DNA from 4 places in the Serratia sp. TSA_130.1 genome. Region 4 is predicted to be linked to each of the others. Evidence: predicted binding sites of a transcription regulator. Region 4 holds the regulator's gene; each other region holds the start of a gene.
The links. The regulator LexA, encoded in region 4, represses DNA repair genes until DNA is damaged. The targets are predictions, from matches to a motif close to TNCTGTATGTACATACAGNA.

Region 1 (3,455 bases), on a different contig from region 4:
GCTCTTCCAGGTATTCGGTCAAGTCTTCCGCCATGCGTTTGGTCAGGGTGGTCACCAGCACGCGCTCGTTGATCGCCGCACGCTTGCGGATCTCGGAGAGCAGATCGTCCACCTGAGTGGCGACCGGCCGCACTTCCACGATCGGATCCAGCAGCCCGGTCGGGCGCACCACCTGGTCGATCAGATCGCCGCCGGATTTCTCCAGCTCATATTTGCCCGGCGTGGCGGAGACATAGATGGTCTGCGGCGCCAGCGCCTCGAACTCCTCGAAGCGCAGCGGGCGGTTGTCCAGCGCCGACGGCAGGCGGAAACCGTACTCCACCAGCGTTTCCTTGCGCGCGCGGTCGCCCTTGAACATCGCGCCGATTTGCGGAATGGTGACGTGGGATTCGTCGACCACCAGCAGGCCGTCCGCCGGCAGGTAATCGAACAGCGTCGGCGGCGGCTCGCCCTCGGCGCGCCCGGAAAGGTAGCGCGAGTAGTTTTCGATGCCCGAGCAGTAACCCAGCTCGTTCATCATCTCCAGATCGAACTGGGTGCGCTGCGTCAGGCGCTGCTCTTCCAGCAGCTTGTTGTTGGCCAACAGCACCTTGCGGCGGTCCGCCAGATCGACCTTGATCTCTTCCATCGCCTGAATGATCCGCTCGCGCGGCGTCACGTAGTGCGACTTCGGGTAGATGGTAAAACGCGGCACCACCTGCTCAATCTGCCCGGTCAGCGGATCGAACAGCGACAGCCGCTCCACTTCGTCGTCGAACAGCTCGACGCGCAGCGCCAGCTCGTCCGATTCCGCCGGGAAGATGTCGATCACCTCACCGCGCACGCGGAAGGTGGCGCGCTGGAAAGCCTGATCGTTGCGGGAATACTGCAGCTCCGCCAGCCGGCGCAAAATGGAGCGCTGATCGATGATCATGCCCTTGGTCAGATGCAGCATCATCTTCAGGTAAAGATCCGGATCGCCCAGGCCGTAGATCGCCGACACCGACGCCACCACCACCACGTCGCGCCGCTCCAGCAGCGCCTTGGTGGCGGAAAGGCGCATCTGCTCGATGTGCTCATTCACCGAAGCGTCTTTTTCAATGAAGGTGTCGGAGCTGGGCACGTAGGCTTCCGGCTGGTAGTAGTCGTAGTAAGAGACGAAGTACTCCACCGCATTCTCCGGGAAAAACTCTTTCATCTCGCCGTACAGCTGCGCCGCCAACGTCTTGTTCGGCGCCAGCACCATGGTCGGCCGATTCAGATCGGCTATCACGTTGGCGATGGTGAACGTTTTGCCCGAGCCGGTTACCCCCAGCAGCGTCTGGTGCGCCAGGCCGTCTTCCAACCCCTCTTCCAGTTTGCGGATGGCTTCCGGCTGATCGCCGGCCGGTTTGAAATCAGAATGCAGTTTGAAAAGTTTACTCATTGCTCGGCTACCCTGTGGAGATGCGCGCGCTCAGGCGGCCAGCCGGCTCTGCGCCGGACGTGGCCCCTAATTATGGAAAGTGTCGGCGATTTGCGCCAGTGCCCATGATACTGGATATAAAACCAGCTTCAAGCGGATTCGTCGCTGCGCGCGGCAGCGCGGCAACGCCGTTGCACCGTGAGGTTACAGCGGGGTGACATTTTTATTGTCAATAACAGATTTATCCCCAGAACTTGCCGAAAATTAACTTATTGATAGCACCGCGGCGAAAAATCACACATAGAAACCCGATCAATGCCCTGGCGTCTTGATTTTAGTTAATTTATTGATAATTAATAGTTTTAATAAAAAGACGAGATTGCGGACAAAGCGAACAGAACCCGCGTCGGCTCTCGCTTTACAGCGTTTTTCTAAATCTAATGCACAAGGTTATCCACAGGAATAGTGGATAACTCTCACCGCCCCGCCCGTGGCGGGAGTTACAGAAAGAAAGCTTTTCGCCCTTTACACTCGCCAAAATGGCTTTTTTAGTTATTTTTTCATAAAAATATCGCTTTGTTTATGCCGATTAATACTAAAAATCCCCATTGCCAAAATCGCATTGCCCCCTTTCACGCCGATCGCGCTTGACGGCGGCGCAACACCTTGCACCACGCCCACGCCGGAGAGCACCACAAGAGTGCAAAAAACGTCCGGGTTAACTTCCCGGCGTATTTTCAGGCCGCCGCGGCAGAGCGCGTCGGGCCTGACAGGCGGTTAACAAAGCGATAACACTCCCTCTTTTCGGCCAGTGGCAAAACTGGCCTGGGAGTTGCTTTATCTTCCCGCGTGCGAACGAGGCGCGACAGCATAATGCGCTGCCGAATGCGGCGTGCAACCGCCGCCTGGCTATGCCTCGTAAAAGCGCGAGAACGACACCAAGTCGTCATAAACGTCGTTTTTCACGACATATTGACTGTCTTTCCGTCCACCGCAGACATTGCTCAGGTGAATCGGAGGGACGGCATTTTGTTCCGGACATTGCCACACTCGGGAAATCAACCGCCAATGCGGCCTTTGCAGCACCCCACCAACGAGTGGAACGGGCGCCTATGTCTATGAGGAGAATGCCACATGCTGAGTCTGAGATCGGTCAATCAATTTTACGGGCAAAATCATACCCTGTGGGACATCAACCTGGAGCTGCCGCGCGGCCAGTGCACCGTGCTGCTCGGGCGCAACGGCGTGGGCAAGACCACGCTGGTCAACTGCATCATGGGGCATTTGCCGGTGGTGAGCGGCAGCATGACCTGGCAGCCGGCGGATCAGCCGCCGCAAAACCTGCTGCTGCAACCGATGGAGCGCCGCGCCGCACTCGGCATCAGCCACGTCCCGCAAGGGCGGCAACTCTTCTCGCAGCTGAGCGTGGAAGAGAATCTGCAAGTGGCGCAGATGGCCGTGCGCGGCGCCCCTTACCGCATTCCGCCGCTGATCTACAGCCTGTTTCCCAATTTGCGCCAGATGCGCACCCGCCGCGCCGGCGATCTGTGCGAAGGCGCTCAGCGCCAGTTGGCGATTGGTCGTGCGCTGGCGCAGGAGCCGGCGCTGCTGATCCTCGACGAACCGACAACGGGCGTACCGCCCTCGATCGCCGCCGACATCGGCAACGTGATCCGCAGGCTCAACTATGAGTTGGGCATGACCATTTTGCTGGTAGAGCATCAGCTGCCGTTCGTGCGCCGGGTGGCGGATCGTTTTTGTCTGCTCGATAGCGGGCGCACCGTGGCGCACGGCGCGCTGGCGCAGCTGGATGAGGCGCTGATCGGCGCCGGGCTGGCAGAGTGAGTGCTCGGGTTAGCGATTAGGTTGCTGTTGTATCAGTCACGGCCGGTCTGCGCCCAATAGGCATGGACCGGCCATCTTTTCATACTCGATAGGGGTCACACCGACACCATAATATCGAGGGATGTAAGCATGACAGACAACAACGCGGCATTTATTCAATACGCGGATTTGCGCAACAAAAACTGGAGCCTGCAGGAACGTCTTAATATTGAAGGCATTTACGTCA
Region 2 (3,455 bases), on a different contig from region 4:
GCTGGCCGACGACAGCGTTGAGCATGGCCCGCTGGAAGTCCTGCTGACCATGACCGAAGAAGCGGGGATGGACGGCGCCTTCGGGCTGCAGCCGAACTGGCTGCAGGCGGACATCCTGATCAATACCGATTCCGAAGAAGAAGGCGAAATCTACATGGGTTGCGCCGGCGGTATCGACTTCATCACCACCCTGCCGCTGCAGCGCGAAGCGGTGCCGGCCGGTTACCAAACCCTGAAGCTGACCCTCAAGGGCCTGAAAGGCGGCCATTCCGGCGCCGAGATCCACGTCGGGCTGGGCAACGCCAACAAACTGCTGGCGCGCTTCCTGTTCGCCCATGCGGAGGCGCTGAACCTGCGCGTGCTGGACCTGAACGGCGGCACCCTGCGCAACGCCATCCCGCGTGAAGCCTCCGCGGTGGTAGCGGTGCCGGCAGAAAAAGCCGACGCGCTGAAAGCGCTGAGCCAAGAGTTCCTGGCCGTGCTGCAGAACGAACTCTCCGCCAAAGAGAAGAACATCACCGTGCTGCTGGAGCCGACCACCAGCGCTTCGCAGGCGCTGAGCGCCGACAGCCAGCAACGCTTCCTGGCGCTACTGAACGGCACGCCGAACGGCGTGATCCGCATGAGCGACGCGGTGAAAGGCGTGGTGGAAACCTCGCTGAACGTCGGCGTAGTCACCACCAGCGAAAACGAAGCGGAAATCATCTGCCTGATCCGCTCCCTGATCGACAGCGGCAAAGATTACGTTGTCGAGATGCTGACCGCGCTGGGCCAGCTGGCCGGCGCCAACGTGGCGCCGAAGGGGGGCTACCCGGGCTGGCAGCCGGACGCCGACTCGCCGGTGATGCACTTGGTGCGCGAGCTGTATCAGGAGCTGTTCAACAAGACGCCGAACATCATGGTGATCCACGCCGGTCTGGAATGCGGTCTGTTCAAAAAGCCGTATCCAAACATGGATATGGTATCGATCGGGCCAACCATCACCGGCCCGCACTCGCCGGATGAGCAAGTGCATATCGAAAGCGTCGGTCTGTACTGGAAGCTGCTGACCTCGCTGCTGAAAGCAATCCCTGAGCGCGCGTAATCTGCACGCTTAACGCAAAAAGCCGGCGACTCGCCGGCTTTTTTATTCCCAAGGCAGCGCCAGCTGCCGCTCCAGCTGCGGATCGAGCAGCGTCACATGCAACCCCACCAGCCGCACGCCGCGCCCTTCGCGCCGCTCGCGCCACGCCTGCCGCGCCACCTCCAGCAAATCCTGCCGGTTCAACACCGGGAAGACGTGCTCCTGGGTGGTTTGCTGAAAATCCTGAAACTTCAGCTTCACGCCCTGCCGGGCGATGTGCAGATCCGGCTTTACCTTGCGCAGCCGCATCTCCAGCTCGGGATAGAGTTTGTCGATAATCAGCGTTTCGCAGTCTTCCCAGTCGTGAATGTCTTCCGCCAGCGTGCGCTCCACCCCCACCGATTTGCGCAGCCGCTCCGCTAAGATTTCGCGCCGATCGATGCCCTGACACCGCTCCCACAACACCCGGCCAAACTTGCCGAACCGCTTGAGCAACTGCGCCAAATCGTATTGCTGCACGTCGGCGCAGGTGATGAGCCCCACTTCCTCCAGCCGTTTGGCGGTCACCTTGCCGACGCCGGGGATCTTGCTGAGCGGCAGCTGCTGCAAAAACGCCGGCACCTGCGCCGGCGTGATCACGTATTGCCCGTTCGGCTTGTTCATCTCGGAGGCGATTTTGGCGAGAAACTTGATCGGCGCGACGCCGGCCGACGCGGTGAGGTTCAGTTCGTCGGCGATCGCCTGACGGATTTCCTGGGCGATCAGCGTCGCCGAGCCGTTGCATTGCGGGCTGTCGGTCACGTCGAGATAGGCTTCATCGAGCGACAGCGGCTCGATCAGCGGGGTATAGCGAGCGAAGATTTCGCGGATGTGCAGCGAAGCCTCTTTATAGGCCGCCATGCGCCCCGGCAGCAGGGTGAGATGCGGACACAGCTTGAGCGCCATCGCCGTGGACATGGCGCTGTGTACGCCGTAGCGCCGCGCCGGGTAGTTGGCGGTGCTGATCACCCCGCGCCGATCGGCGCTGCCGCCAATCGCCAGCGGAATATCACGCAGGCTGGGATCGTCGCGCATTTCCACCGCCGCGAAGAAGCAGTCCATATCGACATGAATGATTTTACGCATCGCACCCTCCAGTAACACTGTATAAGTATACAGTCAGATACCGAAAGCTCAAGGCCGCGGAGCTCGAGGAAAGCGGCGTTTCCGCCAGATATTTCCGCGTTGTTAAAAAAGCTTAATTTTTCAATAGTATGATTTCCGCCATCCCGTGCGGCTCTCCACAACGATAACGACAAGGTATCCTACATGATCAGATTTTCTCATTTGCTGCTGGCTTCCGCACTGTCGCTGAACGCGCTGGCGGCCAGCGCCGCCGCCGGTCATGCGCCGGCGATCGTCGCCCACCGCGGCGGCACCGCCGATGCGCCGGAAAACACCCGCATCGCTATCGAAACGGCATTGAAAAACGGCGCCGACGCCATTTGGATCACCCTGCAAGAATCCAAAGACGGCGTCATCGTGCTGTATCGCCCCTCGGATCTGAAAGCGTTGACCAACCGGCAGGGCCCGGTCTCTGCCTATACCGCCGCGCAGCTGGCCGAGACCGACGCCGGCTGGGCCTTCGCCAAGGGTGACGCCCACCCGTTCCGCGGCCGGGGCATCGGCATTCCGCGCCTCGACGACGTGCTGAAGGCGTTTCCGCACGTCACCTTTTATCTGGACATCAAATCCCCGGACGCCGATCCGGCGCAGTTTGGCCAGGCGCTGCTGGCGACGTTGCAAAGCACCAACAGCCTGAACCGCACCCGCGTCTACTCTACCGACGCCAAATACCTGCAGGCGCTGCCGCCGGCCATCCCGCTCTTTGAAAGCCGCGACGAGACCCGCACGCTGCTGGCCAACGTCACCATGGCGCACCAGTGCGACGTCAAACCGGACAACCAGCAGCCGCGCTGGTACGGGCTGGAGCTGAAGCGCGAGGTGGAGGTGGTAGAGAAATATACTCTCGGCGAAGGGCGTTCGAAGGCATTTCTGACCTGGGATAAAGAGTCGATGGACTGTTTCCGCTCGCAGGGCCCGGCGCACATCATCCTGTTCGGGGTCAACTCGCCGCAGGAATATCAGCAGGCGCTGGCGCTGGGCGCCGACGGCGTGATGGTTAACTCCCCGGCCGAGGCGAAAAGCTTCCGCAAGGCGAAATAAATAACCGGCTACGGCATAAGGCGGTTCGACAAACCCGCCTTATGCCCGCCCAGGTTTCAACATCCGTTAGCGAGCAGGAACCACTTGGATGGTGCCATTTTCATTGCGAACACTAAACCCAGCGCCGAACAGCCGGGCGGCAGGCTCAAGACCTTGACTTCGTTTATCCGGCGACAACAGCGTCACC
Region 3 (3,455 bases), on a different contig from region 4:
GAAGCCGCCGATGGCGGCCTCCGCGTAGGGTTATTCCGGCGAACGGTTTTTCTTGCTGCGCATCAGATTGAGCGCTTCTACCGACATGGAGAAGAACATGGCGAAGTAGATGTAGCCTTTCGGCACGTGCACCTGGAAACTTTCCAGCATCAGCGTGAAGCCCACCAGGATCAGGAACGCCAGCGCCAGCATTTTCACCGACGGATGGCGATTGACGAACTCGCCGATCGGCCGTGCGGCGAACATCATCACGCCGACGGCAATCACCACCGCCGCCATCATGATGAACAGGTGATCGGAAAGGCCTACGGCGGTAATCACCGAATCCAGACTGAAGATGATATCCAACAGCATGATCTGTACGATCGCGCCGAAGAAGCTGTGCACCTTGGTGTGGTGCTCTTCTTCCGTGCCTTCGATGGTTTCGTGGATCTCTTTGCTGGCTTTCCAGATCAGGAACAATCCACCGAGCAGCAGGATCAGATCGCGGGCGGAAATGGCGTGATCCAGCACGGTGAACAGCGGGTGCGTCAAGCGGATCACCCAGGCGATGGAGGCCAGCAGCGCCAGACGCATAATCATGGCGGCGGCCAGCCCGAGCCGGCGAGCTTTGTTCTGTTGCGCTTTGGGCAGCTTGGCCACCACCAGCGACAGAAAAATGATGTTATCAATACCCAGTACGATCTCAAGAATGGTTAGCGTACCTAACGCTAACCAGGCATTGGGATCCATAATCCATTCGAACATTGCCCGACACACCTTAATACTTAATAAATGCAAAGCGTGAATTATACGCGTTTATCGTGGCGCTGACAGGGTTAGCTAAACCAGAGTTAAACGAAATCGCTTAGATTGAGAAATGTCTTGCCAGCAGCGCGCCGGTAAAACCCTTTTTCAGATAGAAACCGCGCGGCAGCGTCATGATAGGTTGCCCCTGTTCGCCGATGGCTTCGGTGAGCGCCTTGTTGTTGGCCGCTTTGGGGCGCAGTTGCAGCACTTCGCCGTGGCGTGCGGTGATGCGTTCTACGTGACCGAGCACAATCAGATCCATCAGCTCTTCCCAATCGCGGCGCAGCATCTCTTCTTCTGCAGCGCTCGGGCTCCACAGCAGCGGCGAACCGACGCGGCGCTGCGCCAGCGGGATTTGCCGTTCGCCCTCTACCGGTATCCACAACACGCGCGCCAGCTTGTGGCGAACGTGGCTGCTGGCCCAGGTGACGCCGCTGTTGCCGGTGAGCGGGGCCACGCAGACGAAAGTGGTCTCCAGCGGTTTGCCGGCGGCGTCGACAGGAATGGTTTTCAGCTCAATGCCCAGCTCAGGAAAATCCTGTTCCGGTTTGCTGCCGGCCATGGCACCGAGGTACAGCTCCAGCAGCATGCCCACCCAGCCTTTATCGCGTTTCAGATCCTTGGGGATCGGCAACTGCGCGCGGGCGGCCAGTTCGCCAAAACTGAAGCCGGCCAGCGCCTGAGCGCGCTCGAACAGCTGCCGTTCATTTTCCGGCGGGGGTGGCAGAGGGGATAAAAACGCCATAAATCAAGCCTGTCGAATTTGGTTGAAAAACGTACTGCAAAGATACACGGGAAACGGTAACCCCAGTCGCCTGGGGAAAAGAATAATAGTAGCATGATTTTACATGACTTTTTTTCTTTCCTTGCGCGGGCGACAATGCTCCCGCGAGGCTTGTTCACCTGAAGCCACCGACAATAAACAGGATCTTACACCTATTTATCCACAGATTTATGGGATAACCCAAATTTTTACCGATTACTGGTTCAATTTACAGCCTTGACTCGGGCGGTTTTTTACGAATTTGTCCGTTTTGTGCGTAACTTGCCCGGATAATCTGTGGATAAAAACGGCGTTGGTGGATCTTTCGCCAGGGTAAGATCCTTACCGTGCATAGATCACATTTTTGCCCTGTACATAACTGTGGGATATTGGTTAATTATATGTTTTTAGGAGTAATATTGTTTTTTCGGTGTGAGGAGGGATTTTCGGGGACGAGAGTTTTACCGGCTTATCCCTCGAGTTCTACACACACCTATCCACAGAAAAAGTGAATAAAACCGGTCTGAAATGCCGATGCATGTTTATAACTTTGCCTATATCTGTGAGTTATCCCAATGTTATCCGGCCCGCAGCGCCGTAAAGCAGTGGTTTACCGCCTGTAGCTTGTGTGAAACAATCAGGACATCTATGCGAATTTAAGCTTATCGAGGTAGTCCGGTGATCGATGATGATGGCTACCGCCCGAATGTTGGTATCGTAATCTGTAATCGTCAGGGGCAGGTCTTATGGGCCCGCCGTTACGGTCAGCACTCCTGGCAGTTTCCCCAAGGTGGGATTAACCCTGGCGAAACTGCGGAGCAGGCGATGTACCGTGAGCTGTTCGAAGAAGTGGGGCTGAGTAAAAAGGATGTGCGCATCCTGGCTTCGACCCGCAACTGGTTGCGCTATAAATTGCCGAAACGTTTGGTGCGTTGGGACACAAAGCCGGTTTGTATCGGCCAAAAGCAAAAATGGTTTTTGTTGCAGCTACTGTGCAATGACGCTGATATCAACATGCAGCGCAGCAGCACACCGGAGTTCGACGGTTGGCGCTGGGTGAGCTTCTGGTATCCGGTGCGCCAGGTGGTGTCGTTTAAACGCGACGTCTACCGCCGGGTGATGAAAGAATTCGCCGTGACCGTGATGCCGATGCAAGAGCAGGCGGCGCCGCGGCAGGCCCCCGCTTATCGCCGAAAGAGAGGTTAAGTTAAGCCGACTATGCTCACGCGCTTGCGAGAAATTGTAGAGAAGGTGGCCGCGGCGGCCAGTCTGACGGATGCGCTGGATCTGCTGGTCAATGAAACCTGTCTGGCGATGGACACCGAAGTGTGCTCCATTTACCTGGCGGACAACGATCGCCGCTGTTACTACTTGATGGCCACGCGCGGGCTGAAAAAGCCGCGCGGGCGCACTATCGCATTGGCGTTTGACGAAGGTGTCGTCGGGTTGGTCGGCCGCCGGGCCGAACCCATCAACCTGGCCGATGCCCAAAGCCATCCCAGCTTCAAGTACGTTCCGCAGGTCAAAGAGGATCGTTTCCGATCCTTCCTCGGGGTACCGATCATTCACCGGCGCCAGCTGTTGGGGGTGTTGGTGGTGCAGCAGCGCGAGCTGCGCCAGTTCGACGAAAGCGAAGAGTCGTTCATGGTCACCCTGGCCACGCAGATGGCCGGGATCCTTTCACAGTCGCAGCTTAATGCCATTTTCGGCCAGTATCGCCAAACGCGCGTGCGCGCGCTGGCGGCCTCGCCCGGCGTAGCGGTGGCGGAAGGGTGGCAGGACAGCAGCCAGCCTTCGCTCGATCAGGTTTACCGCGCGTCGACGCTGGACACCGCCAGCGAGCGCGAGCGCCTGACGTTGGCGTTGGAAGAGGCCGGCGCGGAATTTCGCCGCTTCAGCAAGC
Region 4 (3,455 bases):
AGCGTCAGACCGTACCCTGCCGCGGCCACCGCCATGCTGTTACGCATCTCAGCGCCGCGCGTGGCGCCGATAAACATGCCATCCAGCAAATAGCACCACACCCCGACCAGCGGCAAAATGACCTGCCACGGTAAATAGTGGGCGGCCAACGCGCGCAGCTCCGGTAGGGAGGTCAACGCCGCCACGATCTGCTGGCCGGTAACGGCATACGCCAGGCCGAAGGCCAACGCGACCAGCCCCGCCTGCCTGCAGGCCGCGTGCCACACCTTACGCAGTTGGCTGCCGTCCCGGGCGCCGTAGGCGTGGCCGGAATGGGCCTCCACCGCATAAGCGAAGCCGTCGAGCGCATAGGCGGTAAACGTCAGCAGGTTCATCAACACCGCGTTAACCGCCACCACATCGCTCCCCAGGCGAGCGCCGAAAATGGTCAGCGACGCAAAGCACAGCTGCAGCAGCAATGAACGCAACATGATGTCGCGATTGAGCGCCAGCAGGCGACGCAGATCGCCACGCCAGGCCTGACGCAACATCGCCAGGGTAATACCACGCAGACGCATCACCCGCCACGCCAGCCACAGGCCGAGCAATAGCGTGGCATATTCGGCGATGGCGGTGGCCGCCGCCGCCCCTCGCACGTTCCAACCCAGGCCCATCACCAGCCAAATATCCAGCACGATGTTCAGCAGGTTGCCGACGATCAGCAGGATCACCGGCGCACGCACGTACTGCACGCCGAGCAGCCAGCCCAGCAGCACCAGGTTGGCCAGCGCCGCTGGCGCGCTCAACCAGCGGATCTCAAGAAAACGCCGCGCCTGCTCCAGCACCGCGCCATCGCCGCCGACGATCCGCAGCGCCAGTTCGATCAGCGGGTAGCGCAACAGGACGATCGCCCCCCCGGCCAACAACGCCAGCAGCAGCGGTTGCATAAAGGCGCGCGCCAGCGCCTGCGGGTTCTTCGCTCCCAGCGCCTGCGCCGCGAGGCCGGTGGTGCTCATGCGCAGGAACAGCAGCAGCATGAACAGGAAGCTGGTCGCCACCGCGCCGATCGCCACGCCTCCCAAATAGATCGGGCTGTCGAGGTGGCCGATCACCGCGGTGTCCACCAGCCCGAGCAGCGGCACGGTGATATTGGAGAAAATCATCGGCAGGGCGAGGCGCCACAGGGCTTTATCGGTGTCGCTGGTGAAGGCGGAAATCAGGCGCATGATGGGATGTTCCTGTGACAGAGTGACGAAGGGCGAAGTCAGAAACAAAAACGCCCCAAAACAGGGGCGATTGATACAGGGAGCGGCGGTAATGGCGCGGCGATTAAATCCAGTCGCCGTTGCGGATCACGCCGACCGCCAGCCCTTCGATCGTGAAATTCTGCTGGCGCAGATCGACCACGATCGGTTGGAATTCGTTGTTCTCCGGCAGCAGTTCAACCACGTTGCCGTGCTTTTTCAAGCGTTTGACCGTCACTTCGTCTTCGATGCGCGCGACCACGACCTGGCCGTTGCGCACGTCTTGTGTTTTGTGCACCGCCAGCAGATCGCCGTCCAGAATGCCGATGTCGCGCATCGACATGCCGTTCACCCGCAACAGGAAATCGGCGCTCGGTTTGAACAGGGATGGATCCACCTGGTAGTGCCCTTCGATGTGCTGCTGCGCCAGCAGCGGCTCGCCGGCGGCGACGCGGCCGATCAGCGGCAGCCCTTCTTCTTCTTCCATCAGCAGGCGGATACCGCGCGACGCGCCGGAGACGATTTCGATCACGCCTTTGCGTGCCAGCGCCTTCAGGTGCTCTTCGGCGGCGTTAGGCGAACGGAACCCCAGACGCATCGCGATCTCGGCACGCGTCGGCGGCATGCCCGTTTGCGAAATATGATCGCGAATCAGATCGTAGACCTCTTGCTGTCTGGTAGTTAGTGCTTTCATTCCGCCCCCTGTTTGTTTATACAGTCTTGCTGTGAGTATATACAGGTAAGCGCGGATTGGGAACCGAAGAATAAATAAAAATCAGTCAGTAGGCGCTTTGCATCAGCCAAAATGCTGCCACAAGACCGTGCCCCAAACGAACAGCGCGAGTACGATCGCCAGCGACACCGCCGCCGATCCCATGTCCTTGGCCCGCCCGGACAGCTCATGGTGTTCGCTGCCGATGCGATCCACCACCGCCTCGATCGCGCTGTTCAGGATCTCGACGATCATCACCAGCGCCACCGATCCGATCAATAAAATGCGCGCTATCGCACCCACGTCCAGCCAGACAGCCAGTATGATAGCCAGGAGGGTCACCACCAGTTCCTGGCGGAACGCCGCCTCGTGTTGCCAGGCGGCGGAAAGCCCTTTATAAGAATAGCCGGCGGCCTTGATGATGCGGGTCAATCCGGTTGCTTGGTTTGCCATGTTTTCGTGCCTTTCTCAGAGGTCGGTCATAATAAAAAGAGTCTAGAACAGTCCGCGCTGACGGCTCTCGGTTTTCGAACACCACAGATCTGCTACCCGGTTTCTGGTATGCTTGCGGCGCATTGCTAACAAGAGGCTTCACGTTGTTATGTCAGGTTGGCGTAAAATTTATTATAAAATATTGAATTTACCACTTAAATTGTTGGTAAGAAGTAAGGTCATCCCTTCAGATCCGGTTACCGAGCTAGGGTTGGATCCCTCACGGCCGATTTTGTATGTTTTACCTTACAATTCCAAGGCGGATTTGCTGACGCTGCGCACCCAGTGCCTGGCGCAGGATCTGCCCGATCCGCTCAACGCGCTGGAGATCGACGGCACTGTGCTGCCGAGCTACGTGTTCATTCACGACGGCCCGCGCGTGTTCCGCTACTACACCCCGAAAGAAGAGTCGGTAAAGCTGTTCCACGACTACCTGGATCTGCATCGCAGCAATCCGGATCTCGACATTCAGATGCTGCCGGTTTCGGTCATGTTCGGCCGCTCGCCGGGCCGCGAAGGCCACGGCACGCCGCACCTGCGTCTGTTGAACGGCGTGCAAAAATTCTTCGCCGTGCTGTGGCTCGGCCGCGACAGCTTCGTGCGCTTCTCCAACACCGTTTCGCTGCGCCGCATGGCCACCGAACACGGCACGGATAAAACCATCGCGCAGAAACTGGCGCGCGTGGCGCGCATGCACTTCTCGCGTCAACGCCTGGCCGCTGTAGGCCCAAGCCTGCCGGCCCGTCAGGATCTGTTCAACAAGCTGTTGGCGTCCAAAGCGATCGAAAAAGCGGTCGAGGACGAAGCGCGCAGCAAGAAGATCTCGCACGAGAAGGCCCAGCAGAACGCCATCGCGTTGATGGAAGAGATCGCCGCCGACTTCTCCTACGAAACCGTGCGTCTGTCCGATCGCGTGCTGAGCTGGACCTGGAACCGGCTGTATCAGGGCATCAACGTCACCAACGCCGAGCGCGTGCGCCAGCTGGCGCAGGACGGCCACGAGATCGTCTACGTGCCCTGCCACCGCA

Region 1: a site for LexA is predicted at 1,514-1,533, ahead of uvrB (excinuclease ABC subunit UvrB). Genes of this name have one in related genera too.
Region 2: a site for LexA is predicted at 2,204-2,223, ahead of dinB (DNA polymerase IV). Genes of this name have one in related genera too.
Region 3: a site for LexA is predicted at 1,770-1,789, ahead of mutH (DNA mismatch repair endonuclease MutH). Genes of this name have one in related genera too.

The regions. Positions count from the first base shown of each region.
Region 1 covers NZ_JBQZFS010000002.1:776,631-780,085, forward strand. The annotation lists gene uvrB (excinuclease ABC subunit UvrB) at 1-1,405, opposite strand, end outside; gene ACUTQY_RS10450 (hypothetical protein) at 1,937-2,065, opposite strand; gene ACUTQY_RS10455 (ATP-binding cassette domain-containing protein) at 2,519-3,229, shown strand; gene ACUTQY_RS10460 (hypothetical protein) at 3,359-3,455, shown strand, end outside.
Region 2 covers NZ_JBQZFS010000002.1:1,216,683-1,220,137, forward strand. The annotation lists gene pepD (beta-Ala-His dipeptidase) at 1-1,084, shown strand, start outside; gene dinB (DNA polymerase IV) at 1,127-2,188, opposite strand; gene ACUTQY_RS12770 (glycerophosphodiester phosphodiesterase family protein) at 2,372-3,268, shown strand; gene ACUTQY_RS12775 (putative T6SS immunity periplasmic lipoprotein) at 3,335-3,455, opposite strand, start outside.
Region 3 covers NZ_JBQZFS010000001.1:1,325,918-1,329,372, forward strand. The annotation lists gene ACUTQY_RS06220 (TerC family protein) at 31-747, opposite strand; gene mutH (DNA mismatch repair endonuclease MutH) at 848-1,534, opposite strand; gene rppH (RNA pyrophosphohydrolase) at 2,231-2,758, shown strand; gene ptsP (phosphoenolpyruvate--protein phosphotransferase) at 2,771-3,455, shown strand, end outside.
Region 4 covers NZ_JBQZFS010000010.1:35,941-39,395, forward strand. The annotation lists gene dinF (MATE family efflux transporter DinF) at 1-1,205, opposite strand, end outside; gene lexA (transcriptional repressor LexA) at 1,309-1,917, opposite strand; gene ACUTQY_RS23645 (diacylglycerol kinase) at 2,020-2,388, opposite strand; gene plsB (glycerol-3-phosphate 1-O-acyltransferase PlsB) at 2,537-3,455, shown strand, end outside.